DNA from 2 places in the Exiguobacterium sp. HSB13 genome. Region 1 is predicted to be linked to the other one. Evidence: a T-box and tRNA genes for the amino acid it is inferred to sense, from the RefSeq annotation. Region 1 holds a T-box; the other holds one or more tRNA genes.
What was found. The T-box of region 1 lies ahead of leuS (leucine--tRNA ligase). A T-box ahead of a tRNA ligase gene usually reads a tRNA of that ligase, here a tRNA-Leu.
Positions count from the first base shown of each region.

Region 2: it encodes a tRNA-Leu, which carries the amino acid that the T-box ahead of leuS (leucine--tRNA ligase) is inferred to sense. The anticodon was not compared.

Region 1 is NZ_JBUZOM010000001.1:1,699,480-1,714,493, reverse strand. Features, by position in the region: gene ACZGCQ_RS09105 (alpha/beta hydrolase) at 1-468, shown strand, start outside; gene mnmM (tRNA 5-(aminomethyl)-2-thiouridylate-methyltransferase MnmM) at 516-1,115, opposite strand; gene ACZGCQ_RS09095 (MDR family MFS transporter) at 1,269-2,447, shown strand; gene ACZGCQ_RS09090 (peptidoglycan bridge formation glycyltransferase FemA/FemB family protein) at 2,632-3,666, shown strand; gene ACZGCQ_RS09085 (HAD family hydrolase) at 3,761-4,405, shown strand; T-box leader at 4,444-4,666, shown strand; gene leuS (leucine--tRNA ligase) at 4,713-7,118, shown strand; gene ACZGCQ_RS09075 (hypothetical protein) at 7,250-8,227, shown strand; gene ACZGCQ_RS09070 (BaiN/RdsA family NAD(P)/FAD-dependent oxidoreductase) at 8,287-9,558, opposite strand; gene ACZGCQ_RS09065 (putative polysaccharide biosynthesis protein) at 9,751-11,415, shown strand; gene ACZGCQ_RS09060 (pseudouridine synthase) at 11,402-12,121, shown strand; gene ACZGCQ_RS09055 (SDR family oxidoreductase) at 12,180-12,812, opposite strand; gene ACZGCQ_RS09050 (DeoR family transcriptional regulator) at 12,921-13,139, opposite strand; gene pepV (dipeptidase PepV) at 13,461-14,858, shown strand; gene ACZGCQ_RS09040 (MFS transporter) at 14,918-15,014, shown strand, end outside.
Region 2 is NZ_JBUZOM010000001.1:1,127,653-1,142,666, reverse strand. Features, by position in the region: gene ACZGCQ_RS06280 (mannitol-1-phosphate 5-dehydrogenase) at 1-886, shown strand, start outside; gene ACZGCQ_RS06275 (hypothetical protein) at 1,125-1,922, shown strand; gene ACZGCQ_RS06270 (TraR/DksA C4-type zinc finger protein) at 1,991-2,515, shown strand; gene adh (aldehyde dehydrogenase) at 2,710-4,230, shown strand; gene ACZGCQ_RS06260 (DUF779 domain-containing protein) at 4,253-4,615, shown strand; gene ACZGCQ_RS06255 (S66 family peptidase) at 4,804-5,814, shown strand; gene ACZGCQ_RS06250 (hypothetical protein) at 5,830-6,171, shown strand; gene ACZGCQ_RS06245 (alpha/beta hydrolase) at 6,193-7,125, shown strand; tRNA gene ACZGCQ_RS06240 (tRNA-Leu) at 7,168-7,251, shown strand; gene ACZGCQ_RS06235 (transporter substrate-binding domain-containing protein) at 7,454-8,221, shown strand; gene ACZGCQ_RS06230 (amino acid ABC transporter permease) at 8,253-8,897, shown strand; gene ACZGCQ_RS06225 (amino acid ABC transporter ATP-binding protein) at 8,894-9,622, shown strand; gene ACZGCQ_RS06220 (2-oxoglutarate dehydrogenase E1 component) at 9,935-12,775, shown strand; gene odhB (2-oxoglutarate dehydrogenase complex dihydrolipoyllysine-residue succinyltransferase) at 12,811-14,067, shown strand; gene ACZGCQ_RS06210 (glycerophosphodiester phosphodiesterase) at 14,219-15,014, shown strand, end outside.

The DNA.
Region 1 (15,014 bases):
AATCGTCTGTTGCAAGAATATGAATTACCGGTCGCCAGTCTGTCGTTCATTTCACCGTTGTTTGATTGGCACCCTTCAAAACAACTCGGAGGCGTCAAACAAGTCTTTGCAAGTGCGTTCGATCGTTTCCGACCTGATGCGCCACTCGGTACGTTGCCGTTTGGTCAAAGTACGGAAGATACTGTTCGTATCGGTGAACTGACCTATGCACAGTACCGGGAAATCGAAGAAGAGATCGTCGTACATGACGAGGAACGAAAAAAACTGCCACGTGTGAACTTGGCTTGTTTTTATGCACCGGACGATCAATTCGCAGACGTCAAGTTGACGCTTGAAGTATGCCGGAAAATGGGTGGCGATCAGATTTACTTACAACGTCTACACGGATTTCCGCATTTTAGTTTCGAACGGTTGAACACACGGTTTGCAGAAAAATTAATATTGTTCTTTAAGCTTGTGGAAGAGTGAGAAAAAAGTGATGCCTCTAAAAAAAGGCATCACTTTTTTGTGTCCAATCATCCGCGTACTTTTTTCTCGATTGCGATGATGAACGGTGGATGATTTTGTTGATTCAAGAAACGGTACTGAAGAACGGCGTAATCTTGCTGATCAAGGGCTGTCACGTAATCGAGGACAGCGTCGCGCTCTCGTTTTCCTTCCAGGTGACCGTGATAGACGACGAGGACGACAAGACCGCCGGGAGCGAGGACCGGGAGGAGGGCATCGAGTGCTTCGAGCGTCTCTTCACCTGTCGTTGTGATCGATTTGTCGCTTCCAGGCAGATATCCGAGATTGAAGACACCGGCACGAACGGGACGTTGTTCGTCCGAAAGACGGGCACCGACATGGATGTGGCTTTCATGATAAAGGTCGACGCGTGCTAACATTCCGGCTTCGTCGAGACGTCGCGTCGATTCCTCGATGGCTTGTGCCTGGACATCGAACGCAAGGACTCGACCTTCTGGACCGACGCATTCTGCTAAAAACTGCGTATCATGTCCATTTCCGGCAGTCATGTCGACGACGCAGTCTCCGGGCTCGATAACGGACTCGAGTAATTGTTTCGTATAAGGTAGTACACGGGCAAGTGACATGGCATGGACTCCTGTTCCTATAGTCTGTTTTTCTAGTAATGGTTCAGTATGTGCAAGATTCTTTCTGCATTATATCATTTTTTGATTCATTGACGAAAAGCGAAGTGGCTTGACAGACAAGGGACGGATTGCGTAAAGTGGCAAGGTTGAGAATGAAATAGGAGGACCACAGGTATGCCAAAATTACCAAAAGCGGTCTGGATCCTTGTCCTTGCGATGGCCATCAATACGACGGGATCCTCTTTTTTATGGCCGTTTAATACATTATATATACATGAATATTTAGGAGAGTCGATGACGAAAGCAGGGATGGCGTTGTTCGTCAACTCGGCCTTAGCAATCGTCGGAAACTACTTAGGTGGAAAAGCGTTTGACCGTCTCGGCGGCAAGAAGACGCTCGTCATCAGTGTCATCGGACTTGTTCTGTCTTCCGTCGGCTTGTTGCTGTTTCATCAGACGTACCTCGGATACGTCGCGATGCTTGGATTGATTGGATTCGTCGGTGGGATGGTTTTTCCGACGATCTACGCGATGACGGGTGTTATTTGGCCTGAAGGCGGGCGTCGTGCCTTTAATGCGATCTATGTCGCACAAAACGTTGGTGTAGCGCTCGGGACAGCTGTCAGTGGTCAAATTGCTGCCTTTTCGATTCAGTACATCTTCATCGCCAATCTTGTCCTCTACATCGCTTTTGCCATCATTTTGTTCGTCGGTTTGTCCTGGATTCAGGCACCGGCGCGGATGCATGCGACCCATGACGAGACCGAAACGACACGCACACCCCTTGCACGCGGTGCGGCACGGACGATGTTGCTCGTCTCGATTGGTTATGCCTTACTTTGGTTCGTTTATGTGCAATGGCAGGGAACCTTTGCTGTACACACGAAATCGCTCGGTGTCACGATTTCCGAATACTCGATTCTTTGGACGATAAACGGAGCACTCATCGTGTTCGCGCAACCTTTACTAACACCAATTCTTCGTTGGTTTGGAGATGACTTAAAGCGACAACTGATGACAGGTACAGGAATCTTCCTCTTGTCTTATCTGATCGTTCCGTTCGCAGGTGGCTTTAAGATGTTCCTCGTCGCGATGATCATCCTGACGGTCGGTGAGATGTTCATCTGGCCAGCGGTTCCTGCTATGGCGGCGAGACTCGCGCCAATCGGAAAAGAAGGAGAATTCCAAGGGTACGTCAATATCGCTGCTTCAGCAGGACGGATGATCAGTCCGACCGTTGGAGGGTTGATCTACGACTTATCCGGTATGTCAGCGGTCTTCTTGACATTGATTGGATTGATCCTGTTAGCGGGCGTCGTCTTCCTTCGTGCCATTCCTAAAATCACATCATGAGCATCATCTGTAAGACAGCGGACACTTTGATCCGCTGTCTTTTGTTACGTCTTTCGTTCTAAAAACATAAAATAAACATTTAATAATATGGAATATTTCGGCAAAGAAACGGGTACTTTCTAATCAAGAACTTGAAAAGAAAGGTCATATGAACGTTGCTTCTTTTTTGACTGGAGGTGCACGAATGGAAAGGTGTCAATTCATCACAGATGCCGCAACTTGGACGACACACGTACAGCAACAGCCTCTTGATATCTTCTACAGTCACCAATACGTCACGCTCAATGCTAGACCGTCTGAGCAAGCGGTGCTATTCCGTTATGAAGGTGATGCAGGAACACTATTTTATCCCTTTTTAAAGCGCCGGATTTTTGATACACCTTATTCAGATCTCATCACGCCGTATGGCTACGGTGGACCGGAAATCATTGGTCAACTGACTGCGACTGAAATGCAGCATGCACGCTTATTGTTCGAAAGGTGGGCAGAGCGAGAAGCGATCGTCTCGGAAATGATTCGCTTTAATCCATTGACGGGGAATGAACGCTTCATGCGGGATTGGACGAAAGTCTCTTTCATCCGTCATACGACGAGTATCGATTTACGCCCTTCAATAGAGGACATCATGCAAACATTTCATAAGAAGACGAGAAGTATGATTCGCAAATCGCTTGCCTCTCCTTTAACTGTTAGAACAGGAACACGAGACGACCTATCTGTTTTTGTAGCGTTGTATCATGAAACGATGGACCGGAAGAATGCTTCGGCTCATTACTATTTTACAGCGAATTATTTTGAGCAATTATTTGAAGCAAATCCCCTCTGTGAGCCATTGTTACTGATTGCGGAAATCGACGGAGAACCTGTTGGTGGATACTTCGTATTGCTCGGAAAAGAATATGCCCACGGTCATTTGATTGGTTGTAAGCGGGATGAAGCGAGGGTGTTTCCGAATCAGCGACTCGAGTACGAAGCGATTCTTCAGGCGAAAGCACGCGGTCTCGTCGAACAACATCTCGGGGGTGGATATCAAGAACGGGATAGTCTCTTTGAGAGTAAATGCCGCTATACTGGATATCGACTATTTGAGTATCATCAAGGAAAATCGATTCTTCAACAAGCCATATACGATCAGTTATGTATACGATACGGGTCAGATGCCGATTCGGATTATTTTCCGGCTTACCGACAAACCAGTGTCCAAATGGCGACAAGTTAAACAGTAAGTAAATGAAGAAGGTGAAACGACTACATTGTGTAGTCGTTTTTTTGATATGCTGAAATCATGATAGATCAATAAAGGGGGATGTGTCTTGAAAAAACGAGGTCTTATTTTTGATATGGATGGGGTCATCTTAGATAGTGAAATTCGCTACTTTGAGGTCCATCAGCAGATGTTTAAAACGTTATCGATTCCGCTCGATCCGGTTCAGTATGCGACGTTCATGGGAAAAACAGGAGATGAGATGTGGGAAGAACTTGTCGCGCAACACGACCTTCCAGAAACAGCGAGTGCGTTACTTGAAGAAGAACATCGCTTGTTTCAAATTCATGCAAAACCGGAAGAATGTGGTTTAAAAGAGGGAGTTAAACAAGTCATCGAACAAGCGGCGTCTCTTGGTTATGATATCGGGATCGCCTCTTCAAGTTCGCTTCAAAAAATCGAACGCGTCATCCGTCATTATGAGCTTCCAATCACGCATTACGTCAGTGGGGAAGAAGTCGTACGTTCGAAGCCGGATCCTGCGATTTTTCGACTTGCAGCATCACGAATCGGGCACGCACCTGAAGAGTGTCTCGTCATCGAAGACGCTGCGAACGGGATGATCGGTGCAAAAGCAGCAGGCATGGAAGTGATTGCGCTTCTTGATGACCGGATGCCGACGCAACGTCTAGAACAAGCGGATCATGTGGCGCGATCGCATGCAGAAATCGAGGAAATTTTACGGAAGCGTTGACGCTTGAGGAAGAAACAGATTACACTAGGAAAAGATAGTCAATTGCATGGAACTGAAGTAGTAGGGGAAAGGTGCCGTCAAGAGAGCTGGTGGAAGGTGCGAACCAGTCGGTAACAACCGTGAACTCGTCAGGGAGCACGATTCGTGAAGTCGTAGTAGCGAATCCGGTCTTTCACACCGTTATCCGTGAATCAAGCGGTCTGTCATAGACAGACAACGTGGGTGGTACCGCGGAAGCCAAACCGGTCTTTCGTCCCTATTCCTAGGGGCGAAGGACCGGTTTTTTTAGATTAGAGGAGGAAAAGACATGCCGTACAATCATCGCGAAATCGAACCAAAATGGCAGGCGCGTTGGGATCAAGACAACGCCTTCGTCACGACAGAAGATCCAGACAAAGAAGGGTTTTATGCCCTTGATATGTTCCCGTATCCGTCAGGTGCCGGACTCCACGTCGGTCACCCGGAAGGCTACACAGCAACGGATATCCTCGCACGGATGAAACGGATGCAAGGATATAACGTCCTTCACCCGATGGGATGGGATGCGTTCGGGTTACCAGCAGAACAATATGCCCTCGATACAGGGAATGACCCACGTGAATTCACAGCAAAAAACATCGAGACGTTCAAGCGTCAGCTGAAAGAACTTGGATTCTCCTATGACTGGGATCGTGAAATCAACACGACGGATCCGAAGTACTACAAATGGACACAGTGGATCTTTACGAAGTTGTATGAAAAAGGACTTGCATTCGTAGACGAAGTCGCAGTCAACTGGTGCCCGGCACTTGGAACTGTCCTTGCGAATGAAGAAGTCATCGACGGATTATCTGAACGCGGAAATCATCCGGTCGTGCGTGTCCCGATGCGTCAATGGGTCTTAAAGATCACGGAATATGCAGATCGTCTTCTTGAAGATCTCGATGACCTTGATTGGCCGGATTCTGTCAAAGAGATGCAACGGAACTGGATCGGAAAATCAGAAGGTGCTGAAATCGACTTCACGATTGATGGACACAAAAAACAAGTCACGGTCTTTACGACACGTCCGGACACAATCTTTGGTGCGACGTACCTCGTGCTTGCGCCGGAGCATCCATTCGTAGCTGACATCACGACAGCGGATCACAAGGAAGCCGTCGATACGTACATTTCGCAAGTCCAAACAAAGTCGGATCTCGAGCGGACGGATTTAGCGAAGGAAAAAACAGGTGTCTTCACGGGCGCTTTTGCCGTCAACCCAATCTCAGGCGATCGCCTTCCAATCTGGATCGCTGATTATGTCCTTGCTTCGTACGGAACAGGTGCAATCATGGCTGTTCCAGGACACGATGAGCGTGACCATGAATTCGCGAAACAATTTGACTTGCCAATCGTTGAAGTCGTCGCGGGTGGAAACGTTGATGAAGCAGCCTATACAGGAGAGGGCGAACACGTCAACTCACATATGCTTGATGGTCTTGGAAAACAAGAAGCAATCGAGACGATGATTGCTGAACTCGAAACGAATCAAGTCGGACGTAAGAAAATCACGTATCGTCTCCGGGACTGGTTGTTCAGTCGTCAACGGTATTGGGGTGAACCGATTCCAGTTGTTCACATGGAAGACGGTTCGATGAAGACGCTCAGCCAAGAGGAATTACCGCTTGAACTTCCAATCATTCCGGAAATCAAACCGTCTGGTACAGGCGAATCACCACTTGCGCTTGCGGAAGACTGGTTGGATTATACGGATCCTGAAACAGGAATGAAAGGGCGTCGCGAGACGAATACGATGCCACAATGGGGCGGAAGCTGCTGGTACTATCTTCGTTTCATCGATCCGCACAATGAAGAGGCAATCGCGGATCCAGAAAAATTAAAATACTGGCTTCCAGTTGATATTTATATTGGTGGAGCGGAACACGCCGTTCTCCACTTGTTGTATGCGCGCTTCTGGCATAAAGTCTTGTATGATGCAGGCGTCGTACCAACAAAAGAACCATTCCAGAAGTTATACAACCAAGGGATGATTCTTGGAGAGAACAACGAGAAGATGTCGAAATCACGCGGTAACGTCATCAATCCGGATGAAATCGTCAAATCGCATGGTGCGGATACGTTACGCTTGTATGAAATGTTCATGGGACCACTCGATGCATCAGTTGCCTGGTCTGAAAACGGTCTTGACGGTGCGCGTCGTTTCCTCGACCGCGTCTGGCGTTTGTTCGAACGGACAGCAGACATTCAGGACGTCACAGAAGTCGATGCTGACTTCGAGCGGACGTACCACCAGACGGTCAAGAAGGTCACGGAAGACTTCGCGAACATCCAGTTCAACACCGGAATTTCGCAACTCATGGTCTTCGTCAACGAAGCAAACAAACAGCCGGTTCTTCCGCGTCACTTCCTTCGTGGATTCATCCAATTGTTAACGCCAGTCGCACCACACCTTGGTGAAGAACTCTGGGAACAACTTGGATTTGAAGAGACATTGACGTATGCGGCATGGCCAACATTCGATGAATCGAAACTCGTCAGCGATACGATGGAATTCGTCATTCAAGTGAACGGAAAGGTTCGCTCGAAAATCGAAATCAACATCGATGCGACAAAAGAAGAAATCGAAGCACTTGCCTTTGCTGATGAAAAGACACAAGAATGGATCGGCGACAAAACAGTTCGTAAAGTCATCGTCGTACCGAAAAAATTAATCAACATCGTGGCAAACTAAGCCATAGCCCCTTTCATTCGTTTGATGCGAATGGAGGGGGTTTCTTAATTTCCGTCGCAAGTCCGCTTTTTTTTTCAACGACCTTCTGCTACACTGAATCAGAAACCGAGAAAGAAAGGCGAGTACCATCAATGAAACGATCTTATATAGTCTATACAACGATTTTTGCTGTCGTTTCGGGGTTGATCCTTTGCGTACTGCTCGTCTTCTCGAAGCCGGAGACGTTGTCACGTATTCAAGAAACGTTCGCGAAAATCGAGACGCAATCAAAGCATCAGGCAGCCGTTAAACAGGTGCCACCGAAAACGCCTTCAGCTATTCCGAACCCGGAAGAGCCATTAATCAAAAATGTCCAACACATGTTATATGATGATTCCATTGGTTCGTACCTCGTCGTCACAGACGATTATCGTTTCTTTGAAATCAGTGGAACCGGAGAACGCATCAACGCATCTTTCCAGTTAGAAGAAGGAAAGTTGTTGCTCGCTGGTTTAGACGGTATGACGCTCGTTGACGGGGAGACAGTCGCGCTATTGACGTCGAATCAGATTCTGGTCACGATTACGCGAAAAGACGGTGTCTGGAGCGAAGAAAAACGTGAAAAAGTACAAGGAACGACGATACGGGATAGTTTCCATGGTCTTGGATATGATGCGAAGAAAAAAGAATTCTATACGATTAATCATATTCGAGCACTGGGACGAGTCGAGGTGACTTATTTCGCGATGAAAGAGGATAAGATCAAGATTGATCCTGACGCCTCGGAAAAGAAAAAACGTGCACTGAAGAAAAAACAGAAACCGCCTTATCTGTCAGTCATCAAACGTGAGAAGATTGAAGCGGCGAGTGGGATGCGAAGTGATGCGAAGAAATCGTTCGAGTCCGAGTTCCGTCCGATTGGTCTTGCTGAACGACAAGGTCGGATCTACACACTCGATTCAGAAGCGCTCTATCTCTATTCGATCGATCGAAAGGACAAAACGATCACGGGCGAGACAGCCAGTCCGAAAGTATATGGTTCGAAAGGGATTTTCGTGCAAGATAATGAGTTGTTCGCATTAGTCGTCACGGATAAATTCTCAAGCCGATCGTTTACACCGATTGATTAAATCCTGACAGAACAAGACCCGATTCCTCTGCTAAGCAGAAGAATCGGGTCTTGTTCATATTAAAAGACAGTATCACGTGCCATCTCTGCGGCGTGACTACCGGCGCAATGGCCCGTTACGAATGCAGCGGTGATGTTGTAACCACCTGTATAGCCGTGGATATCAAGAATCTCCCCGGCAAAGAATAACCGCTCCGCTTTTTTCGACATCATCGTCTTTGGATCAATCTCTTTGATTGAGACGCCACCACCCGTGACGAAAGCTTTATCAAAGTCGAGCGTTCCCGTTGCTTTAAGTGGGAATCGCTTTAATTTTTGCAAGAAGTCCGTCCAGTCCTGTTTCTTGACTTGTGTGCAGACTTCATCGCCAAAGCCGATTTGAGCAAATAAAAGTTCAAGCAGACGTTCCGGCACGAAGCCGCGGAGAGCGTTGCGTACCGTTTTCTTGGGATTTGCTGCAAGCGCGGCTTGGAAGCGTTCGGTTAACGCACCGAGTGATTCGTCCGGGAAGAGATCGATTGATAAATGGACGATCGTCTCTTTCGAACGTTTGCGCTCCTTGATCGTGTACTGGCTACAGCGTAAAGCAATCGGACCGCTTAAACCGAAGTGGGTAAAGAGTAAGTCACCGGTGTGTGTTTTGATTGCTTTATCTTTTTTGCCGTGGACCGTTAAGGCGACGTCACGTAGCGACAGCCCTTGTAATGTTTTTTCATGAATGAACGTATCACCTAACAAAATCGGAACTTCCGTTGGGAAGAGTTCCGTGATCGTATGACCCGCCTTTTCAGCCCACGGGTAGCCGTCACCTGTCGAACCGGTATGTGGAACAGATTGTCCGCCGACTGCAACGATGCAACTTTTTGCTTCAAGACGCATGCCATTTTCTAAGATGACAGCTGCAAAAGAACCGTCTGGATGGAAGTCGAGCGTAGCGACCTGCGCGTCTGTTTGAATCTCGGCACCGTGCGCGCGGATTTGATCGATCAATACACGGACGACATCTGCTGCTTTATCCGAGACAGGAAACATCCGTCCATTGTCCTCTTCTTTGAGGGCGACACCAAACCCTTCGAAGAGTTCGATGATCGATTCATTATTGAATTGAGAAAAGGCACTATAAAGGAAACGTCCGTTTCCTGGAATCGACTGGACGAGTTCGTCGAGTGGTTTTCGGTTCGTGACGTTACAACGTCCGCCGCCAGAGATTGCAAGCTTCCGACCTAATTTATTTCCTTTATCAAGCAGGAGCGTCCGAGCTCCAGCCTGTAAAGAGGCGAGCGTCGCCATCAAGCCGCTCGGTCCGCCTCCGATTACGATTACATCGTACATATGGTCACCTCATTCATAGAATTCTGCTTGTTTCACTTTAGCAGAAGTTGTGACTGTAAACAAACCGTCTCTTTCAATTCAAGATAGACAGCGGTATAATGATTTGCAATTGTGTACGAGAGAACTTGTATAATGAGACAGTCACGATCAGAGTGTCGAGTATAAAAATTAGAAAGCGTGAGGGATGTTACCATGTCCACAGTCAGTAATAAGCAGTCTACTTCTTCCGGCAATTCAGGGTTCGTTCGTGGAACGATGCTCCTGTCCGGTGCGTCACTGATTTCCCGCGCACTGGGTTTGATTTATCTCTTTCCGTTTCAGTTCATGGTCGGCGCGACGGGCATCATGTTCTATACCTATGCCTACAATTATTATGCGATCATGATTGGACTCGCGACAGCGGGGATTCCTGTCGCCGTCTCGAAATTCGTCGCGAAATACAATGCACTAGGTGAGTACGATACGAGTGAACGATTATATCGGTCTGGTCTGAAAATCATGTCCTTGACCGGGATTGTTTCCTTCCTCGCTTTATTCTTTCTCGCACCGTATTTAGCACACCGGGCCATTCCGGGTGGTGACGTTGATTCAGCAGCATACGTTGATGCTGTCACGATGACGATTCGGGGCGTAAGTTTCGCTTTACTCTTGATTCCACCGATGAGTATGACCCGAGGCTACTTCCAAGGGTATCAATCGATGGGACCAACAGCGATTTCGCAAATCTTGGAACAAATCGTCCGGATCATCTTCTTGCTTGCAGGAGTCAGCATTGCGATTTATTTATTTGATTCAGGTGCAGCATTTGCCGCAACGATTGCAACGTTCAGCGCCTTCATTGGCGCAATCGGTAGTGTCGCGGTTCTGATCTATTATTTCCGCAAACGTGCAAGCGGCTTGCAGGAACTTCGTGCTACTCAAACCGTCCGTTCGCCGGATCGCCCGTTAACGGATTTGTATAAAGAATTATTGACGTATGCGATTCCAATCGTCATGGTTGGTCTTTCGACACCCCTTTATCAAGTCATCGACCAGAATACGATGAATGCCGCCTTACAAAGTATCGGCTACACGCTCGAAGCGGCTGGAAACGCGACTGCCTATCTGATTGCGGATAGTCATAAGATTGTCTTGATTCCGGTATCGGTCGCAACAGGATTGTCGTTGTCGGCAACTCCACTGTTGACAGCTTCCTTCACGCAAGGCGATATGCGGAAAGTACGGGCTCAAATCTCACAGATTTATCAACTTGTTTTCTTCGTGACGATTCCGGCAGTCGTCGGAATGATTCTTTTAAGCGAAGAAACGTTCCATGTACTCTTCCCGAAAGATCAAGCAGCATGGGTCTATCTGTTAAGCTATGCACCGAGTGCCTTATTCCTTGCCCTGTATTCTGTTACGGCAGCAGTCCTTCAAGGGACTAACCGTCAGTACTTCACGATCATCGCAACACTTGCTGGACTACTTGCGAAGTATCTCTTGAATGCGCCGTTGATTCATTTGACGGGTGATGGAACGGGTGCTGGTTATGCGACGATCATTGGTTATCTCGTTGCGACAGGATTGATGTTCTTCCGGATCACACAAACAGTGAAGTTCCCATTCAGTACGGTCTTGCGCCGGACATCATTGATTCTAATCATCAGTGCATTGATGGGGGCGGGTGTCGCGCTCGTCAAGTGGGGAATGGTGTCCTTCTTACCAGAGACGACATGGGCATCTCTTTTGATCCTGATCATTGGTGCGGCAGTTGGAATCGTGATTTTTGCTGGACTCTCGATTTGGAGTGGTTTAGCAGAAGTCGTATTAGGACGGAAAATTTCATTGAAACGAGGACGAGGTCATGCGTCTAGATAAATTATTATCTAACATGGGGGCAGGCTCCCGGAAAGAAGTAAAACTTTTGCTTAAGGCAGGAGCAATTCAAGTCGATGGTGAAATCGTGCGTGATCCGAAACAGCATGTCGATGTTGAGTCGCAACAGGTTCTGATGTACGGCGAACCGGTCACGTATCAAAAATACATTTACTTGATGATGAATAAACCACCGGGTGTTATTAGTGCGACAGAGGATAAACGAGATGAGACCGTCATCGATCTGTTGTTCGAAGACGTGACGTATTTCAAACCGTTTCCGGTCGGACGACTCGATAAGGATACAGAAGGCTTGTTGTTACTGACAAACGATGGAGCATTCAATCATGCCTTGATGTCTCCGAAGAAACACGTTGAAAAAACGTATTACGCGGAAGTGACAGGTGTATTGACGCAAGAAGACGTCGAGGCAATTGCGGCAGGCGTCACCTTAGAAGACGGTTATCAGGCAAAGCCAGGAAAACTTGTGATCTTATCGACGACAGAAACAGATTCAACGCTTGAATTGACGATCACGGAAGGGAAGTTTCATCAAGTCAAACGGATGATGCTTGCCCTCGGTAAAGAGGTCACGTTCTTGAAACGGCGTTCGATTGGTCGCTTGGAGCTTGATCCGGCACTTGCACTCGGGGACTACCGTGAACTGACACCGGATGAATTATCCTTGTTTGATTGGCAACCTGAATAAGCAAAACGAAAGGCGATGGAATAATGTACATTCCATCGCCTTTTATTGTGGAATTCAATTATTGGTTACGTAGTGCTTCCGCGATCGGATAAGGACCGCTGAGTACTTCGAATACGCGAGATTGTGTCGGATGATCAATCAAGTGAACGAACAGCGCTGCCACATCGTCACGAGGCACCTTACGATCTTCATATGAATCAAAATGCTCTTTCGTTTCAACAGTACCTGCTGGGTCATCGTAGCTGAGTGGACCAGGACGGACGATCGTATAATCAAGTCCGCTTTCTTTTAGGTGAGCATCTGCTGTTGCTTTCGATTCGAGATATACTTTTAGTTCGCCTTTCGGTTCTTCTGTACCGACTGAACTGAGCATTAGGAAACGATTGATTCCGTTCGCTTTTGCTGCATCGATGACTTTGATCGCACCTTCCTGATCGACGGCACGTGTCAATTCGTCCGATGCGCCACCAGCACCCGCTGCAAAGATGACGACGTCCGCGTTACTGACGACGCCACTGACATCCTTCGTCAAATCCCCAAGTCTGACTTCAGATGCACCGAGTGCAATCAAATCGTTGATTTGATTTTCTTCCCGTACGACAGCGATCGCTTGGTGATCTCCTTGTTTAGCGATCAATTCGACCATTTTGCGTCCCGTCGTTCCGTTTGCTCCAATGATTAAAATATTCATTCTTATCATCTCCTTCTCCCAATAGCTATACCCCACGTTTTAAAAAAGATAACAAAAAAAGACGCGAAGAATCGCGTCATCGAAAGATATACATAGTGAAACAGTGGATCAACCCGCTTGCTTTTGTTTCTTACTCGACGTCCATGTACCGCGTCGAGGGCTCACAATGAGATTGTTGTATTCGAGCACGTTCAAATCCCGCTGGACGGTCCTTGAAGTGATGCCAAACTCTTCAACCAACTCTGCTGTCGTAGTAGCTCCGTTCTCTTGGATGTAGAGATAAATCGATTTAATCCGGGTCAACATACGGTCTGTAGAATCTTTCATTGGTATAACCACTCCCCCAATGGATAGAATAGTGTTCTAAAGCTTCGGGTGACAAAAGACAATGCAATATCCAGTTGTTTCGCCTTTAGTATAACGTTTTGATATTAAAATGCAAGTAATTTAACCGAACGTTTTCATAAAAAACATATTCAAATGGTTTGTAAAGTCGATGATTTATGGTTTATTTTAAATTAATGTTCGTCATTTCGATAAATAAAAAAGAAAACAGAATTTGGATGTTCGTATCTGAACGAATATTCGCTATACTAGAAAGGTGTATAGGAAACGAATCCAAAACCCGTAATGAAGGAGCGAAATCAGATGGTGAATTGGAAAGAGGAAGTACTCGCACGTCGCGAGGACTTATTAGAAGATTTAAAAGAACTATTACGGATTCCGAGTGTACTCGACGAATCGACGATCGAAGAGGGCGCACCGTTTGGTCATGAAGTCAAACGTGCCCTCGATTGGATGCTCGCGACAGGGGAACGCGATGGGTTCACGACAAAAAATGTCGATGGGTATGCAGGACATTTGGAGTATGGTCAAGGGGAAGAGTTACTCGGTATTCTTTGTCACTTAGACGTCGTTCCAGCTGGTGGCGATCACTGGACATACGGTCCGTTCAACCCGACGCTTGTAGATGGAAAACTGTATGCGCGCGGAGCAATCGATGATAAAGGACCGACGATGGCAGCGTATTATGCCCTGAAAATCGTCAAAGAACTTGGCTTACCGCTCTCAAAACGCATCCGTTTGATTGCAGGAGGGGATGAGGAGAGTGAATGGCGTTGTGTCAATCATTACTTCAAACATGAAGAGATGCCAACACTCGGTTTTGCACCAGATGCCGACTTCCCAATCATCAATGCGGAAAAAGGACTCTATGACGGGTTATTGATTCAAGGGAAACCAGCGCAAGCCTCGGATACAGGCTACCATCTCGTTCGCTTCGAAGGTGGTGAACGTCCAAACATGGTTCCAGGTCATGCCCAAGCGCTTCTTCGTGTCGTCGAAGTAGGAACGCTTGAAACGGATTTCCATGCTTATCTTGAAGAACAAGGTTTGACGGGAACAGTCAAGCAAGAAACGGAAGGTCTCGTCCTTGATGTCAACGGTGTCGCAGCCCATGCGATGGAGCCGGACAATGGTAAAAATGCTGCCTTACATTTGGCACGTTTCCTCAATACGCTTCACTTGGATTATAACGGTCGTCGTTACATTCAACTCGTGACGCATATGTTCCGGGATTCTCGCGGTGTAGCGATCGGTGTCGCTGCTTCGGATGAAACAGGTGACTTGACGATCAATGGCGGTGTATTCCGTTACGCTGAAGAGCAAGGAACGGCATCGATTAATATCCGTTACCCGTATACAGCAGACTTCACGGAACGTTTGCAAATCATCAAGGAAGCTGCGGCAGGATATGGTTTTGAATTGCAGACGCGGACGCATATGACACCGCACCATGTCGATCCAAACCATGAATTGATCAAGACGCTAAGTGCCGTTTATGAGCGCCATACGAACCAATCAGCTGATTTGATAGCAATTGGTGGCGGCACATATGCGCGTTCGTTGACGGCGGGAGTAGCTTTTGGTCCAGTCTTCCCGGGTGGTCCTGAAGTTGCCCACCAAGTCGATGAATATGTTGATTTTGATGAACTATTGCTTGCTGTCGCAATCTATGCAGAAGCGATTTATGAGCTCGCAAAATAACGATTGATGATCCCCGCATCGTAAAGATGGGGGGATTGCTTCTTGAAAGGAAGTTCCGTGTGAAAAATCGTCAAACCTATCATTTCCAAGCCTTATATTTCTTTATTTTCTTTGGACAAGGAGCGCTCATTCCGTATCTCGCGCTTTATTTCTCAA
Region 2 (15,014 bases), 570 kb from region 1:
AACAGCTGTCGGACCGAGCTTGTTGTCGAAAGTCGCTCCTTTGATCGCGGAAGGATTACGTCAACGTGATCAGCAGACACCTGTCTACGTCATTGCGTGTGAAAACATGATTGGTGGGTCAAAACACTTGCAAGCAGAGGTGGCGAAACATCAGCCGATAGAAGAGAACTGGTATTTTCCGAATGCAGCGGTTGACCGAATCGTACCGCTTCAACATCACGAAGACCCGTTATACGTCGAAGTGGAAGAATTCTTCGAATGGGTGATCGAGACGACTGGATTACCGGAAGCCTATCCACGAATCGAAGGCGTCACCTATGTCGAGAACATCGAACCGTTCATTGAGCGGAAGCTGTTCACCGTCAACACAGGACATGCGATCGCTTCGTACCTCGGAGCACTATTCCATAAAGAAACGATCGCTGAAAGTCTAACGGATCCACGCATTCGTCGTGGTGTCCAGACAGCACTTTACGAAACAGGGTGGTTGTTACTTGAAAAGTACGGCTTTAACCCAGTCGACCATAGTGCGTATATCCAAAAGAATATGAAACGCTTTGAAAATCCGCGGATTCATGATGAGATCATTCGTGTCGCCCGCTCACCGATTCGAAAACTGAGTCCAAGTGATCGACTCGTCAAACCGGCGAAGGAACTGATGGAGCGTGGGATTGAAGCAGATGGATTAGCGCGCGGGATCGCAGCAGCCCTGACCTATTTCGATCCAAATGATTCAGAATCTTCTGAATTAAATGCGTATATCACGAAACATGGAATTGAAGACGCATTGAGCGAATATCTCCAATTGTCAGCATCGGATCCACTGGGATCTCGGATTGTTGAACATTATGAAGCGATGCAACAACAAGTCAATTCGATTGCTTAATAATAAATGTGCGCACCACCCTTCACATCACGCGAAGGGTGGTTTTGTATTTCAAATAACATGTAGCGCATCGTCATCGAAATAACCAGTTTTTGAAATTCTTCTATCACAATTTGATTACAATTTGTATATTAAATTTGGAATATTCGAAAACGAATATTTAGCGATTAAAATACATTGTACGCTATATGAACGGAACATCTCTATTCCGATTTTTCAGGTAAGAGAAGGTGATCATATGTTGAATTATAAAGTGAACGTATATAGATTAAACGGAGCACGACCAAAAACTACAAAAGGAACCGGACCAAAACATTTGATTTATTCGAGTCAATTTTCTTCACGTACACCAGTCCATTTATTGCATCAACTCATCTTGAATCGACTATTGGTTGAACAAGAAAAAAACCTTGATTTGACGTACACGATCGAAGTAAATGCGGTACTTGATCAATTCGTGATCGACGTTCGTGTCTTTTCGACAGATACGGTCAGTGTCCAAGTTGAGCGTGACTTGATTGAAATCATTGAACGCGAAGAAGTCCGTCATATCCCGGCGCTTGAAATCGGGAAACCTGATTTTGCTGAATTCGCCCACATCGTCTTAAAGGTGAAGGAAGGTGGACTACGCCTTTCACAAGAGGATACGCAACGAATTTTCAATGAGTCTGGTGTTCGAGGACGAATCATCCTGCACAAGGAGCGCATCGATAGTCATGAGCCCTCCCATTCGATTCAGTTGTTGATTGGTGGGGCCGAGAAGTGTTTGTATAGTCTTTCGCAATATCAGCTTGATCCACTCTTCCGTAAACATGGGTTGACGATTCAATCCTTGAATCTGTTACCGTTTGATTTATTCATGATTCGTGACAAAATTGCGATGCTGTCTTCGGCAGATGCTTCGCAATTGTGGATCGATGACATCACGACATCCAAGAACGGACGATCACATCAGATTTGTTTTAACGATGGGAATGAATGCATGACGGTCATCTGTGATCTGCATGGATCAATTCGTTCTTATAAATGTTCGTGATGGTTTAACTCTTCTTCGAATAGGCTACATTCTTAACAGAGGTTATAACGAAGGGGAGTCGAACAATCATGTTATCTAAACAACAGACGGAAGAATTCAAGCAACGATTATTAAAGGAAAAAGAAAAGACGACATCAAACATCGAACAACGCGATACGGATTACGATGAAGGTGAATTGTCGAGTTACGATAATCATCCTGCTGATTCCGGCGATGAATTGTTCTTGCGCGAACGCGATCAAGCGATCACGGATATGCAAGAAGACATGCTGTCGGATGTTGATCGTGCATTAAAAGCGATCGAGGACGGAACGTATGGCATTTGTAAGGTCTGTGGAAAAGAGATTGAGATTGAACGTCTTGATATCATTCCGGAGACGTTATTATGCATCGAGCATGCAAAAGAAGAAGCAGAACAAAACGAGAACGATCCGAATTCGCGACCAAGCGAAGAAGACGTACTGGATCCATCTGTCACAGCCCGCGGGAAAGACATCGACGGTGATACGGACGGTTTCTCGAAAGTGAGTGACTTTGGTAGTTCCGATACACCGTCTGACCAAGAAGACGGGATTGACCCGACACGGTCTTGATCGTAAAACATCTCCTGAAAACGGAGATGTTTTTTTTCGAAAAAAATCACAGATATTTACCGGAATTTTTTGACTTTTCATATAATTTTGGTACGATGGTATCGAGAGGGCTGTTTTAGCCTATATTAAAATGTAAGCGCATACAAGCATCCATCTCACTGCTTGACCATTTTAGTTGAGGGAGGAAATAACGCATGATTTATGACATTCCGAACAAGCAAGGGTCAAAAGTACAGTACAAGGAACGGTATGAAAATTACATCAATGGAAAGTGGACGGCACCTGTCGGGGGAGAATATTTTGATAATGTAACACCTGTCACCGGTAAAGTATTGTGCCAAGTTGCTCGTTCCGGTAAGGAAGACATCGAACTGGCTCTTGACGCAGCACATGCCGCAAAAGAAGCATGGGGGAAGACGTCTGTAACGGAACGTTCAAACATTTTAAATAAAATCGCGAATCGGATGGAAGAAAACCTTGAGATGCTCGCTTATGCAGAGACACTGGAGAACGGGAAAGCGGTCCGTGAGACACTCAACGCGGATTTACCGCTTGCAATTGATCACTTCCGCTATTTCGCCGGCGTCATCCGTGCCCAAGAAGGTTCGGTCGGTGAACTTGACCAAGATACGGTCGCGTATCACTTCCATGAGCCACTTGGCGTCGTCGGTCAAATCATTCCGTGGAACTTCCCGCTCCTGATGGCTGTCTGGAAATTAGCACCAGCTCTCGCGGCAGGAAACTGTGTCGTCTTAAAACCAGCAGAACAAACACCAGCGAGCATCATGGTACTCGTTGAACTCATCGAAGACTTACTTCCACCAGGTGTTCTTAACATCGTTAATGGATTCGGTCTCGAGGCAGGGAAACCACTCGCTTCAAGCAAACGAATCGCCAAAATCGCCTTTACAGGTGAGACGACGACAGGACGTTTGATCATGCAGTACGCATCACAGAACCTGATTCCGGTCACACTCGAGCTTGGTGGGAAATCACCGAACATCTTCTTCGAAGATATCATGCAGGCAGATGATGCCTTCTTCGATAAAGCAATCGAAGGATTACTGATGTTTGCATTGAACCAAGGAGAAGTCTGTAAGTGTCCGTCGCGTGCCTTGATTCAAGAATCAATTTACGAGCCGTTCATGGAACGTGTTCTTGAGCGCGTCAAAGCCATCAAGATCGGAAATCCTCTTGATTCGGACGTCATGATGGGGGCTCAAGCTTCGAACGAACAGATGGAGAAAATCCTTTCATATCTTGAAATCGGGAAATCTGAAGGCGCAGAGTGTCTCGTCGGTGGAGAGCGTAACATGCTCGAAGGGGATCTCGCAGAAGGATATTACATCCAACCAACGATCTTTAAAGGGCATAACAAGATGCGAATCTTCCAAGAAGAAATTTTCGGACCGGTCTTGTCGGTCACGACATTCAAGACGGAAGAAGAAGCGCTCGAAATTGCGAATGATACGTTGTACGGTCTTGGTGCCGGTGTTTGGACGCGCGATATGAACCGTGCGTACCGGTTTGGTCGTGCGATCGAAGCAGGACGCGTCTGGACGAACTGTTATCACCAATATCCAGCTCACGCGGCATTTGGTGGTTACAAAATGTCGGGTATCGGACGCGAAAACCATAAGATGATGCTTAACCATTACCAACGGACGAAAAACCTACTCGTTAGCTATAACCCGAATAAACTCGGTTTCTTCTAAGGCGGAAAGGACGTGGATGCAAATGGTGGAACGTGTTCAGGCGACAGCAGCTTGTTTAGAGTTAATCGACCAGTTGAGAGAAAAGCACGGTCCGTTGATGTTTCATCAATCTGGTGGTTGTTGCGATGGCAGTTCCCCGATGTGTTTTGCGCAGGGTGATCTATTTCTAGGGGATCAGGATAAAAAACTAGGAGAGATCGGTGGTTGTCCGTTTTATATTCATGAAGATCAATATGAGTACTGGAAACATACGCAACTCATCATTGATGTCGTGGATGGTCGAGGCGGAATGTTCTCTCTTGAGGGTGTCGAAGGAAAACGTTTTTTGACACGCTCCCGTGCGTTCACGCAAGAGGAATACGCTGAACTATCAGCATCAAGCTAATGAAGGAATCAAACACGGTTTCGTCGATGCGACTTGTTCATTCGGGTCGCTTGTACGGAATCGTGTTTTTTGTTCGTATCACGACGTTCGAACAGGATAAAAGTTGGTAATGCGGCATAAGAACGGTATAATGAACTCATATTTTGACGAGAAGATAGTTTCACACTATGACATTATAGGGGGTCACCATGAAATATCCATTTTTAGGTTGGACAGGTCAAACGATCGGAGTGACGGCGCCCTCCTCCGGATTACGTGAACAGCAACAGGAATGGGTCGAACGAGCAGTTGAACAGGTACAAGCACGGCAAATGAACGTCCGTTTAGGTGAAACGATTTGGTCGCATCAACTTGCTGAGAGTGCACCGGTCAAACAACGGGCTGAGGAATTGAATCACATGATGACGGATGAGACGGTTGATGCCGTCATCCCGCCATTTGGTGGAGAACGTGCCATTGATCTTTTACCCGAGTTGACGCTAGCTACTTACCAAACAAAATGGTTGCTTGGTTATTCCGATATCAGTACGTTATTGCTCAGTCTGACGCTTCAGACGGGAATTGCAACAGCACATGGTCCGAATTTCGTTGAGCTTCGAAGTGAAGAATGGGATGAGACGACAAGTGCCTGGCGACGGGTGCTCGCGACGCAACCAGGTGGAACCGTCACACAGTGGGCTTCCGATCGTTATCAACCCGAGTGGACTGATGAAGAACGTCCAGCAGGTTCGTTATTTCAGCTGACGAAAGCGACCGAATGGAAAGCACTTGATGAGCGAACCGAGGTAACAGGACGTTTACTTGGTGGGTGTCTGGAGACGATTCGCCATCTGATTGGGACACCGTATGGAGATGTGCAACGTTTCCAGCATGAAGAGATCAACGGAGAACCGATCCTCTGGTACTTCGAGGTGTCTGAAGCGAATTCTGCAGAGGTGCACCGGACGTTACGACAAATGGCGTACGCTGGGTGGTTCGACCATGCGGCTGGCTTTTTATTCGGGCGCACGTCTGCAAGGATTACAGAAGACCTGACATGGCTAGACGTGTATCAGTATCTAGCGGATGAGACGGGCTTACCAGTCTTATACGATCTTGACATCGGTCATCAGCCGCCACAGTTGACGTTAATCAATGGAGCGACGGGTACGGTTCGTATTCAAGGAAAAGATTCACGAATCGATCTGACGTTCAACTAAAAAGGAGAGCACGCAATGGCACGTCGTAAGTTTCAAGCATTAGGCGTTTATAAACGCGTCCATATCAATCCGGAGACACGTCGAATGACGTTACCGGAACCATTTTACGATGCACTTCGTCTAGAAGATGAATTGCTGATTGCACAAGTCGGAGATGTTCTCGTCATGCGACGTCCGGGCGAGGTCGTCGAGACAGAAACGGATTTATTGAGCGAACTCGTAGAAGATGGGTTCACGGGTACAGAGCTTGTCCAAGAGTTTGCCTACCGGCGTCAGCAACAAGAACAACGATTACGTCAACAAGTCTTGCAGGATGAAGAGGATGACCATGCTGCTCAACTGAAGATCGAGCTATAACGGAAAGAAGGAGTGGGGCAGATGCGTCGCAGAACAAAAATTGGAATCGGAGTCATCGGATCCGGATTAGTAGCAGCGAGTTATTATTTTTATGAGATGGCAATCGCCACGAATCCGAAGCCTTTCTTATCGAATAATCGGGATTTGAGTGATGAGATGGTCCGATTGATGCAACCTGGACAGACCTGGATCAAGGAGCAGCCGCTCGAGCGGATCGAGATTGAAGCGAAAGATGGTTTGACGTTACGCGGGCATTTCCTTCCGTCTCCTGTTCCATCAGATCGGATTGTCATTCTCGTGCACGGATACGGAGGCGTCGGAACGGATTTAGCCGGATTCGCCTATCTGTACCATCAGGCCGGTTTCCATGTCATGATGCCGGATAATCGAGGACACGGAATGAGTGACGGTCACTATATCGGATTCGGATGGCATGATCGGGAAGATTGTCTCAGTTGGTCGAACTATCTGATTGAACGGATCGGACAGGATGCGAAACTGTTCCTGCATGGGGTATCGATGGGAGGGGCGACCGTATTGATGACGAGTGGCGAACAACTCCCACCACAAATCAAAGGAATCATTTCTGATTGTGCCTATACGTCCGTCAATGCTGTCCTTGCGTATCAGATGAAGCGGATGTACCGTTTACCTCACTTCCCGTTTTTAGGGATGACGAGTGTATTGACGAAGCTAAAGGCAGGTTATACGTTCCGTGAAGCATCAGCGCTGAAACAAGTCAAAAAGGCACAAGTACCGATTTTGTTCATCCATGGTGGGGCGGATACATTCGTACCGACAGACATGGTGTATGAGCTGTATGAAGCTTGTCCGACGGAAAAAGAGCTCGTCGTCATTCCGAATGCCGCTCACGCGATGGCCTATTTTGAGGATCCGGCATTGTATGATGATGTCGTCGAGAAGTTCGTTCGCAACATCTTGCGAAATGATTGACAACTCTGTTCGTTACCCGCTATATTAATATCATAAATCAACGTCGTCGTGGCGGAACTGGTAGACGCGCTAGACTCAGAATCTAGTGGTGGCAACACCGTGGAGGTTCAAGTCCTCTCGGCGGCATAAATGATTGAAGGAGGCAATCCCAGCAAGGGATGACCTCCTTTTTTGATGATGAATAGAAAACGGTTTCAACGAATAAAAATTCAGAAAAGTTTATCTTTTTAGAATTTTTCTGGTAAAATACGTTTTAAAGAGGGTACTCTTCAGGGAAAGTACTAAGTAGAGTTAACAATCTTTAACACATAGGAGAGGGGAAACAAACATGAAAAAAGGGAGTATCTTGCTAGCGCTCTTGATGAGCTGTGTTCTCGTGCTTGGTGCATGTAGCATCGGTTCAAAAGAAGAAGAGTCGTCAGAAGGAAAGACGTATAAGGTCGGTATCGACGTCACGTATCCGCCATTTGAGTACAAAGATGGCGATACGTACAAGGGAATCGACATCGATCTCATGAAAGCGATCGCCAAGGATCAGAACTTCAAGATTCAATTTGAAGCGATGGACTTTAGTGGTATCATTCCGGCACTTCAAGCAAATCAATTGGACGTTGCCATTGCCGGTATGAGTATTACACCAGAACGAAAGAAAGTCGTTACATTCTCAGATCCATACTTCAAAGCTGGTCTTATTTTAGTCGTCAAAGAAGATGAGAATGGTATTAAATCTGTTAACGATCTTAAAGGGAAAAAAGTAGCCGTCAAAAAGGGAACGACGGGTGCAAAATATGCAACGGATAACGCAGATAAGCTTGGCTTCACAGTCACACAGTTCAATGACAGCCCAGCGATGTTCCAAGAAGTGAAGAATGGTAACGCTGCTGCTTTGATTGAAGATTATCCTGTCATCTCATATGCCAACAAACAACAAAACCTTGGATTAAAACTTGTCGGAGACCGTCTCAACGGGGACAACTACGGAATCGCTGTCTTAAAAGGTGAGAACGAGGATCTGATGAAGAAAATCAACAAAGGACTTGCGAATCTGAAAGAAAACGGTGAATACGATAAAATCGTTGATACGTATCTGAAATAAGTCGCAAGGCGATAAGGGAGTGGGATAGCCAATGGAAGTGGTCAAAACCGCATTTCCATTTTTCTTGGAAGGGCTTCAAGTCACATTGTATATTTTCATCATCGCGGTCATCGTCGGCTTTCTGATTGGCTTAGTCGTCGCATTGATGCGGTTATCACCATCAAAAATCTTAAACGGGATCGCGATCGTCTATATCGATGTCATTCGCGGAACGCCGTTCATCGTTCAGTTATTCTTCATCTATTTTGGACTCAATTCGCTCGAATGGTTATCGATGGACCGGATGTATGCAGGGATACTGACGGTCGCAATCAATGCCGGTGCTTATTTTGCAGAGATCATTCGAGCGGGTATCCAGTCGATTGATAAAGGACAAACAGAAGCTGCACGTTCACTCGGGATGACAGGGCGTCAAACGATGGTACAGATCATCTTACCGCAAGCATTCCGGCGGATGTTACCAACGATTACGAACCAATCGATCATTAGCTTAAAAGATACATCGTTGTTGTCGATTATCGGGATCGCTGACTTGACGCAACAAGGTCAAGTACAGCAGTCAACGACGTTTGAACCATTCATCGTCTGGTCCGTCGTCGGATTGATGTACTTCGTCATCATTTATCTCTTGTCCCTAGTGGCGAAGTTCTTGGAACGGAGGTTTACATTACGATGAGTATCATTGAAGTAAAGAATCTAAAGAAATCCTTCGGTTCGAATGAAGTCTTAAAAGACATCAACGTCTCGATCGCTGAAAAAGAAGTTGTCTGTGTCATCGGTCCATCGGGATCTGGGAAAAGTACGTTTTTACGCTGTTTGAATCGATTGGAAGAGATTACAGGTGGCACGGTCATCGTCGATGATTTCGACATTACGAGTCCAAAGGTCGATATCAACAAGGTCCGGGAAGAAGTAGGAATGGTTTTTCAACATTTTAATCTTTTCCCGCATAAGACCGTATTAGAAAACGTCACGCTTGCACCAATCAAAGTGCGTAAATCGGATAAAGAACAGGCGAAACAGCGGGCACTTGAACTCCTTGATAAAGTTGGATTACGTGAAAAAGCGGATAATTACCCAAGTGAATTATCTGGGGGTCAAAAACAGCGGGTCGCGATTGCCCGCGCGCTTGCAATGAATCCGAAAATCATGTTGTTTGATGAACCAACGTCAGCACTTGACCCGGAAATGGTCGGTGACGTGCTTGCCGTCATGAAACAACTTGCTCTTGAAGGCATGACGATGGTCGTCGTGACCCATGAGATGGGATTTGCTCGTGAGGTTGGAGATCGCGTCTTATTCATGGATGGTGGCTATATCGTCGAAGAGAACGTACCACAAGCATTGTTTGATTCTCCACAACACGAACGGACGCAATCGTTCCTTAGTAAAGTCTTATGATGAGACCGGCGTATCTAAATGCGGATACGCCGGTTTTTTGACGAATCATAAATAACTGGCTAAGCGCTCATAAGAAAAACTTATACATTTAAGCGTGAGAATTTGGGAATTCGAAATGCACACATAGGAAAAGAGTAGTAATATAGTAACGAAGGCACTTTCATGGAAGAATGACACGATCATTCCTTCTCATGACGTTCAGCGTTTCATCCATGCAATTCCTTTTGAAAGCGCTAACAGGTAGAGGGCTGGAAACACATTTAGTATCCACTGGATGTGTGGGGAGAAATATAGAAACGGGGGGAACCGTACATGGCAGGCCACGAGCAAGATCAACAAGCATTTTATGGACCAAACCTTGGCTACATCATTGAATTGTACGAGCGTTTTTTAGAAGATAAGACATCCGTTGATGAGGAGACACGTGCTTATTTCGAAGAGCATGGTGCACCCGTGACGGAACCAGTCGTACCGATGCAAGTCGAGACAGGAGATTTCGAAAAATATCTTGCGGCGAATCGTTTAGCGGAACAAATTCGTGCAAAAGGACATCTTGCGGCGGATATCTATCCGCTGAAGGACCATCCGCGAGAAACAGGGTTATTCGAATTGAGTCAGTACGGATTGACAGAGGCAGATCTTCGAAAAATGCCAGTGTCACTCATTTGCCCTGAACCACCAACTGGTGTACAGGACGCGTTTGAAGGCATCGAACATTTAAAAGCGCAGTACACGGGAGCAGCCGCAGTTGAGTTTCAGCATGTCGATGATCTCGATGAAAAGAAATGGCTCCGTCAAAAAATCGAGCAAGGTGCTTTGACAGCGACGCTAGATGCTGAACAAAAGAAACAGTTGTTCAAACGCTTAGCTGAAACGGACCTCTTCGAAAAATACTTGCATAAAACATATGTCGGTCAAAAACGCTTCTCGATTGAAGGACTAGATGCGATGGTGCCATTGCTCGACACGATCGTCGGACACCTCATCTCGAACGGGTCGGAGACGATCAATATCGGAATGGCACACCGTGGACGGTTGAACGTTTTGGCGCACGTACTCGGGAAGCCATATGAAATGATCTTTGCTGAGTTCCAACATGCACCAAACCACGACCTCGTACCATCTGAAGGCTCGATTGGAATCACGTACGGTTGGACGGGCGACGTGAAGTATCACCTCGGTTTAAACCGAAAACTCGAGCAAGAGACACGTAACGTGCGGATGACGCTTGCGAACAATCCGTCGCACCTTGAGTTCGTCGACCCAGTCGTTGAAGGCTTCACACGTGCGGCACAAGATGATCGCTCACAAAAAGGTGCGCCACGCCAAGAGCAAGCGGCTGCTGCTGCAATCCTGATCCACGGTGATGCAGCGTTCCCAGGCCAAGGAATCGTGGCTGAAACATTAAATTTAGCGAATCTCAAAGGATATAACACCGGCGGAACGATTCATATCATCGCGAACAACACGATCGGCTTCACGACGGAGCCGACGGACTCCCGTTCGACGCGTTACTCGAGTGATCTTGCCAAAGGGTATGAGATCCCAGTTTTCCACGTCAACGCGGATGAGCCGGAAAGCTGTCTCGCTGTCGCGTTGCTCGCGAGCGAGTACCGGGCAACGTTCAAGAAGGATGTCATGATTGATTTGATCGGATACCGTCGTTTTGGTCATAACGAAATGGATGAACCGATGAATACGAACCCGGTCTTATACGATTTGATTCATAAACATGATCCAATTCGTGTCTTGTACGGGAAAACACTTGTCGCGAACGGGGATGCGACAGCTGACGAAATTCAATCGATTGAAACATCCATCAATGACCAAATGAAAGCGGCGCGCGAAAAAGTACCGAACGTCGAGAAAGAGTATGGTGGGGTCATGCCGGACGTCGTCTTTAAAGGCGTTCCGACAATCGAGACAGGGGTCTCGATCGAAACACTAACAGTGTACAACGAAGAATTATTACAGTGGCCGGATGGCTTCCAGGTGTTCCATAAACTTGAGAAGGTCCTGAAGCGCCGGACGGATGCGTTCTCGACAAAGAACGGAATTGACTGGGGACATGCCGAAACATTGGCGTTCGCTTCGATTCTCTCAGATGGAACACCAATCCGCTTGAGCGGTCAAGATTCTGAACGAGGAACGTTCGCACAACGGAACATTAATCTTCATGATGTGAAAACAGGAGAAGGCTTCTCGCCACTCCATGCCTTATCAACGGCAACTGCATCATTCTCGGTCTACAACAGCCCGTTGTCTGAAGCAGGTGTACTTGGTTTTGAATACGGTTATAACGTCTTCGCTCCGGAAACGCTCGTATTATGGGAAGCGCAATATGGGGACTTTGCGAACTCAGGTCAAGTCATCTTCGACCAGTTCATCTCAGCTAGCCGAGCGAAATGGGGACAAACGTCAGGTCTCGTCATGTTGCTTCCGCATGGTTATGAAGGGCAAGGACCAGAACACTCGAGTGGTCGTTTAGAACGCTTCTTGACGTTATCGGGTGAGAAAAACTGGACAGTCGCGAACGTATCGAGCGCAGCCCAGTATTTCCACCTATTGCGCCGACAAGCAGCGATTCTCGGTAAAGAGGAAGTCCGACCGCTCGTCGTCATGACACCGAAGAGTCTCTTGCGTCATCCGCTTGCGACATCCGATGTTTCTGAGTTGACGGAAGGTAGTTTCCAACGTGTCATCGAACAATCAGGGCTCGGAGAAGCACCAGATCGTGTTAAACGTCTTGTGTTCTGTTCTGGTAAGATGGCAATCGATCTAGCGGAAGCCGTTTCGAAATCAGATGAGAATCTCGATTGGCTACAGATCGTCCGGGTCGAGGAGTTGTATCCGTTCCCGGCGAAAGCCTTACAAGAAGTCATCGCGCGCTATGAAGCCGTCGAAGAGATGGTCTGGGTGCAAGAAGAACCGAAAAACATGGGTGCGTGGTCCTTCATGGAACCGCGTCTTGAGACAGTTGCACCGAACGGCATTCAAACCGTCCGTTACATCGGTCGTCGTCGCCGTTCAAGTACAGCAGAAGGTGACCCGTCAGGTCATAAAGTAGAGCAGGCACGTATCATCAATGATGCACTCACAGCGACTGCTTCTACTCCAACAGCACCATCACACGTATCAAATCACACATTATAACTTAAGATAGAATCGAGTCATAGGGGGAGAATACGATGGAAATCAAAGTACCAGAACTTGCCGAATCAATTACAGAAGGAACGGTGGCGTCTTGGTTAAAACAACCAGGTGATCACGTAGAAAAAGGGGAAGCCATCGTTGAACTCGAGACAGATAAAGTCAACATCGAAGTACCGTCAGATGAAGCGGGTACGTTGACGGAAGTGATGGCTGCTGAAGGAGATACAGTTCGCGTCGGGGAAACGATTGCTGTCATCTCTGCTGGTGGCGAGGCTCCAAAACCGGCTGCGGCAGAACCAGTACAAGAAACTCCAAAAGAGACACCAAAAGCAGAAGAAAAAGCGGAACAACCAGTGGCTGTGGCAGCGACTGAAAGTACATCTGTTGCGGATCGTCCGATTGCTTCACCTGCTGCCCGTAAACTGGCTCGTGAAAAAGGAATCGATTTAGCACAAGTGGCGACGCAAGATCCACTTGGTCGCATCCGCGTCCAAGACGTCGCGACGTTTGAAGTAGCACCACGTGAGCAAGCAAAACCGGCTCCTACGAAACCCGCTACACCGGCACCAGCACCTGCAGCCGCTCCTGGGAAACCGGAAGAGCGAATCAAGATGTCACGTCGTCGCAAAACGATTGCGAACCGACTCGTTGAAGTTCAGCAAACGGCAGCAATGTTGACAACATTCAATGAAATCGATATGTCAGCGGTCATGGCACTGCGTAAACGTCGCCAAGAGAAATTCGTGAAAGAAAACGAAGTCAAACTCGGCTTCATGTCATTCTTTACGAAAGCAGCAGTTGCAGCACTTAAAAAGATGCCATACTTGAATGCTGAGATTCAAGGCGACGAAATCGTCCTGAAGAAATTCTACGATATCGGTATTGCCGTTTCAGCACCAGATGGTCTCGTCGTTCCAGTCGTGCGTGATGCGGACAAAAAGAACTTCGCTGAGATTGAAAAAGACATCATTCAATTAGCGGTCAAGGCGCGCGATAACAAACTCGGTCTTTCTGACTTGACGGGTGGTACGTTCACGATCACGAACGGTGGTACGTTCGGTTCACTCATGTCGACACCAATCTTAAACGGTCCACAAGTCGCGATTCTCGGAATGCACGCAATCAACTTGCGCCCTGTAGCAATCGATGCTGAACGCATGGAAAACCGTCCGATGATGTACGTCGCACTCTCATACGATCACCGAATCGTTGATGGAAAAGAAGCGGTTACGTTCCTGAAACACATTAAAGATCTCCTCGAAGATCCAGAGTCATTGATTTTCGAAGCGTAATCATAAAAAGACCCGTTTTAGATGCGGGTCTTTTTTTGTTGATATCACTTTGTCATCAAAACACGAAACGACATTTACATCATCTCTATATCAGCTTCATACATACGATTTAGGATAAGTGTTGTAGGAATATTTCAAGGGGGAATTGATTATGTTGAAACAAATTGGGTTGACGATGGTAGCAGGAGCCGTATTAAGCACTGGTCTTCCGACAGAAGATGTCAGCGCACATTCAAAAGGAAAATCGTTACTCGATCCAAATCGAATCATCAATGTTGCCCACCGCGGAGCTTCAGGATACGCGCCAGAGCATACGATGCCAGCTTATGAAATGGGACATAAGACATTCAAGGCAGATTACATCGAAATTGATTTACAGATGACAAAAGACGGTCAATTGATTGCGATGCACGATGAAACGGTCGATCGGACGACGAACGGAACAGGTGCCGTCAAAGATAAAACGCTTGCTGAGATCAAGAAACTTGATGCCGGTAGCTGGTTCAATGAAGCGAACCCAACGCTTGCGAAAAAGTCATATGTCGGTCTGAAAGTACCGACGCTTCAAGAAGTCTTGAGTAAGTATGGGAAGCATGCGAATTACTATATCGAGACGAAATCACCGGAAGTGTATCCCGGAATGGAACAGAAATTGCTCGACGTACTAAAGCAGAACGGATTGTCGAGTAACAAGGTCAAACCAGGACAAGTATTGATTCAGTCATTTAGTGAAGCGAGTCTTCAAAAAATCAGAGCCATCGATCCGAACGTCCCATTGATTCAATTAATGGAAGCAAATGAAGTCAAGGCTTTGACGGATGATCGATTAAATGCAATTCGCCAGTATGCAGTCGGCGTTGGTCCTTCCTTTAAAGCCTTGACACGTGAAAACGTCTCAGCAATTCGCGCGCATGATTTGTTAGTTCATCCTTATACTGTGAATGAAA